DNA from 2 places in the Cellulomonas sp. ATA003 genome. Region 2 is predicted to be linked to the other one. Evidence: predicted binding sites of a transcription regulator. Region 2 holds the regulator's gene; the other holds the start of a gene.
The links. The regulator Rex, encoded in region 2, represses fermentation and respiration genes when NADH is low (regulators of the CRP and FNR family bind a similar motif). The targets are predictions, from matches to a motif close to CTTGTGAANNNNTTCACAAG.
Positions count from the first base shown of each region.

Region 1: rhaI (L-rhamnose isomerase) is a predicted target of Rex. The motif match lies at 1,069-1,088, and genes of this name have one in related genera.

Region 1 is NZ_CP133990.1:1,828,090-1,830,286, forward strand. Features, by position in the region: partial or broken gene REH70_RS08910 (LacI family DNA-binding transcriptional regulator) at 1-561, opposite strand, end outside; gene REH70_RS08915 (L-rhamnose mutarotase) at 533-901, shown strand; gene rhaI (L-rhamnose isomerase) at 1,126-2,197, shown strand, end outside.
Region 2 is NZ_CP133990.1:198,565-200,761, reverse strand. Features, by position in the region: gene REH70_RS00995 (YceI family protein) at 1-481, shown strand, start outside; gene REH70_RS00990 (redox-sensing transcriptional repressor Rex) at 634-1,722, opposite strand; gene REH70_RS00985 (HAD-IB family hydrolase) at 1,792-2,197, shown strand, end outside.

The sequences.
Region 1 (2,197 bases), 1.6 Mb from region 2:
AAGGCGGTCCTCGATGCCCCGGGCGACCTCGGTGAAGAACGGGTTCGCGATGTCGAGGAGCACGGCGCCCACCGTCGAGATCGTCCCGGCCCGCAGCTGGCGCGCGGAGCCGTTGGGGATGAAGGAGAGCTCCTCGATCGCACGCTGGACGCGCTCCCGGGTCGTCTCCGAGACGCGATCGGGACGGTTGAGCACGTTCGAGACCGTCCCGAGGGAGACGCCGGCGTGCCGGGCGACGTCGCTGATGCTCGTGCGCCGCGGGCCCCGTCGTCGCGTGCCGGGGCCGCGCGAGTCGCCGGCCGGCACGGCGGCAGTCGACGCCTCGCCGGTCGGCAGGTCGGCGTCCGACAGGGCGACGTCGGGCACGTCGGCACGGTCCGGGGTGATGGCCACGGGGCTCCCTCTGCTGCGCTGCGCGGACGCCGGTTGACGCTCCGGTGGCCGCCTCGTACGGTCATTCTGCCCATGAATCGATTCAGGTGAGCAATGGAGCGGCGTCCCGGTCCCGGGCCGGCGCCCGGTGAGGAACCCCATGGCGCGCGTCTGCTTCATCTCCCGCATCCGGGCCGACCAGATCGAGACCTACAAGCGGCGGCACGCCGAGGTGTGGCCGGAGATGCTGGACGCGCTGCACGAGACGGGATGGCGGGATTACACGCTGCACCTGTCGCCGGACGGCCTGCTGGTCGGGGTGGTGGACGTCGACGACTTCGACGCCGTCCGTGAGGCGATGGCGGCACGCGAGGTCAACACCCGCTGGCAGGCCGAGATGGCGCAGCTCTTCGGCAGCGACGGCCCGCCGGACGAGGGGTTCGTGCAGCTCGAGTGCGTCTTCGACCTCGACGCCCAGCGCGCCGCCGTCGCCGCCACCAGGCGGGACGGCGGGGAGCCCGCCCGCTGAGTCGCGCCGGGCCGACGGGGCGACGGGCCGACGGGGCGACGGGGCGACGGGGCGACGGGGCGACGGGGCGACGGGGCGACGGGGCGACGGGGCGACGGGGCGACGGGGCGACGGGATCAGCATCACCGCGAGGTGTTGACCGTGGTCGACACACCGGTTACCGTTGCGTCTTGAAACGTTTCACAACGTCGTGGGACGCCAGGCACCGGACGAAGAGGCACAACGTGAGCACGCAGACGACGACGTCGGACGGCGTCGACCGGCAGGAGCAGGCCCTCGCGGCGCTGCGCGACCAGACCATCGAGCTGCCGAGCTGGGCTTTCGGCAACTCGGGCACGCGGTTCAAGGTGTTCGCGCAGGCGGGGGTGCCGCGTGACCCGTTCGAGAAGATCGCGGACGCCGCGCAGGTGCACCGGTACACGGGCGTCGCGCCGCGCGTGTCCCTGCACATCCCGTGGGACAAGGTCGAGGACTACGCCGCTCTGGCGGCCCACGCCGACGAGCACGGCGTCACGATCGGGACGATCAACTCGAACCTGTTCCAGGACGACGACTACATGCTCGGGTCGCTCACGCACCCCGACGCCCGCGTCCGCGCCAAGGCCGTCCGGCACCACCTCGAGTGCCTCGAGGTCATGCGGGCCACCGGGTCGACCGACCTCAAGATCTGGCTCCCGGACGGGCTGAACTACCCGGGCCAGGACGACCTGCGCGCCCGCCAGGACCGGTTGGCCGAGGGGCTCGCCGAGATCTACGCCGGCCTGGGGGAGGACCAGCGACTCGTCCTCGAGTACAAGTTCTTCGAGCCGGCGTTCTACTCGATGGACGTCCCGGACTGGGGGACGTCGCTGCTGCACTGCCTCGCCCTGGGTGACCGCGCGATGGTCGTGCTCGACACCGGCCACCACGCACCGGGCACCAACATCGAGTTCATCGTCGCGCAGCTGCTGCGGGTGGGACGCCTCGGGGCGTTCGACTTCAACTCCCGGTTCTACGCCGACGACGACCTCATGGTCGGCGCCGCGGACCCGTTCCAGCTGTTCCGGATCTTGCACGAGATCGTCCGCGCGGGCGCCCTCGCCCCCGACTCGGGCGTGAACTTCATGCTCGACCAGTGCCACAACATCGAGCCGAAGATCCCGGCGCAGATCCGCTCCGTGATGAACGTCCAGGAGGCGACGGCCAAGGCCCTCCTCGTGGACCGGGACGCGCTCGCCGCGGCGCAGCGGTCCGGGGACGTCCTCGCGGCGAACGGCGCGCTGATGGACGCCTACAACACCGACGTGCGCCCGCTGC
Region 2 (2,197 bases):
CTTCACCACCCGTCACGCCGGGATCGCGAAGGTCCGCGGCTCCGTCGCCATCACCGAGGGCTCCATCGTCATCGGCGAGGACCTCGCGTCCTCCTCCGTGACCGCCGTGCTCGACCCGGCGACGATCGACACCCGCGACGCCAACCGCGACGGCCACCTGCGCAGCGCCGACTTCTTCGACGTCGAGACCATGCCCACGTGGACGTTCACCTCGACCTCCGTCTCTGCGAAGGGCGACGACTACGTGCTGGTCGGCGACCTCACCATCCACGGCGTGACCAGGACCGTCGAGCTCGACCTGGAGTTCAACGGCACCGCGACCGACCCGTTCGGCAACGCCCGCGCCGGCTTCTCCGCGACCACCGACATCTCGCGCAAGGACTTCGGCCTCACCTGGAACGCCGCACTGGAGACCGGCGGCTTCCTGGTCAGCGACAACGTCAAGGTCGCGCTCGAGATCTCGGCCATCAAGCAGGCCTAAGCCGCAGCACCCCCGCACGCCCGGCGAGGGGCGTCGAGCACCGCGACCACGCGGGCTCGGCGCCCCTCGCGCGCGTGGTGCCGCCGCGGGCGTCGACGCCCGCTCACCCGAGCGGTCGTGGGCCGGCGCGCGAGCGGTCGGGGCCCGAGCGGTCAGGGCCCGAGCGTCCCGCCCGCCGCACGGCCGCGCTTGCGGTCGTGGAAGGCGAGGATCTGCAGCTCCGACCCCAGGTCGACCGCGCGCAGGTCGACGTCGGGCGGGACCCGCAGCGCGCGAGGTGCGAAGCACAGCACCCCGGACACGCCTGCGGCGACCGCCCGGTCGCACACCTGCTGCGCGACGTCCGGGGTCGCGATCACCGCGATGGTCGCGCCGGTGCGCACGACGACGTCCTCCAGCCGGTCGGTCGGCTCGACCTGCAGCCCCGCCACCGTGGTGCCGACGACGACCGGGTCGGCGTCGACCAGCCCGGCGACGGCGAAGTCGGGGCCCGCGAAGCCCGAGTAGTTGGCGAGCGCGTGTCCCAGGTGCCCGACCCCGATGATCACCACGTGCCGCCGGCTGGTCAGCCCCAGCACCACCGTGATCCGCCGCGAGAGGCGGCCGACGTCGTAGCCGACCCCCTTGGTCCCGTGGGACCCGAGGTGGGACAGGTCCTTGCGCAGCTGCGCCGGACCGACGCCCACCATCGCCGCGAGCGCCCGGGACGACGTCGTGGTCACCCCCTGCTCGGCGAGCACGCCGAGGGCCCGGAGGTAGACGGGCAGCCGGCCGACGGTGGCCGGCGGGATGTCGCGCACCCCCGCCGCGGCGGGGCGGGTGGCCGGGCGCACGGTCGTGCCCAGACCACTCGTGATCGGACCGCTCGTGCTCAGACTGGTCACCCGGGGCTCCCTCGCCGTCGTCGCCGTCAGGCTAGGGCGTGGGGGCGGCGCGGCGAGGGCCTTGCGCAACCGGTCGGGGTCGATCCGGAAGAAGCCGCGGGGGACGCCGTCGACGAGCACGACGGGCACCTCCTCGCCATGCTCCCGCTGGAGCGCGCCGCCGTCGTGCGCCGCCGCGGCGTCGACGTCCACCTCGCGCCAGGCGTCCCCGGTCTCGGCCGTCACCGCCCGGACCACCTCGCGCGCTTCGTCGCACAGGTGGCAGCCGGCACGCCCGAGGAGCACGACGCGGGGCTCGTCGGGCCGCTCGTCGGGCCCTTCGTCGGCGGGCTCGTCGATCGACGCACGGAGAGTCATGGGACAACCCTGGCACGCTCGTTACAGTGACCGGGTGCCCGATCCGACGCCCGGCGAGACCTCCGCCCCCTGACCGGACCCCGGATCGCCGCCTTCTTCGACGTGGACAACACGATCATCCGCGGCGCGAGCGCGTTCCACCTCGCACGCGGGCTGTACGAGCGTGGGTTCTTCCGGCTGCGTGACATCGCCTGGGCGGGCGTGATGAACGCGCGCTACCAGCTGTTCGGGGAGAACACCGAGCAGATCGACGAGATCCGCTCGTCGGCGCTGAACATCATGACGGGGCACTCCGTGGCCGAGGTCGTCGCGATCGGCGAGGAGGTCTACGACCAGGTCATGGAGCTGCGGATCTTCCCCGGCACCCGCGCGCTGCTCGACGAGCACCTCGCCGCCGGTCACGAGGTGTGGCTGGTGACCGCCACCCCGGTCGAGATCGGCGACGTCATCGCCCGGCGTCTCGGCGCGACCGGCT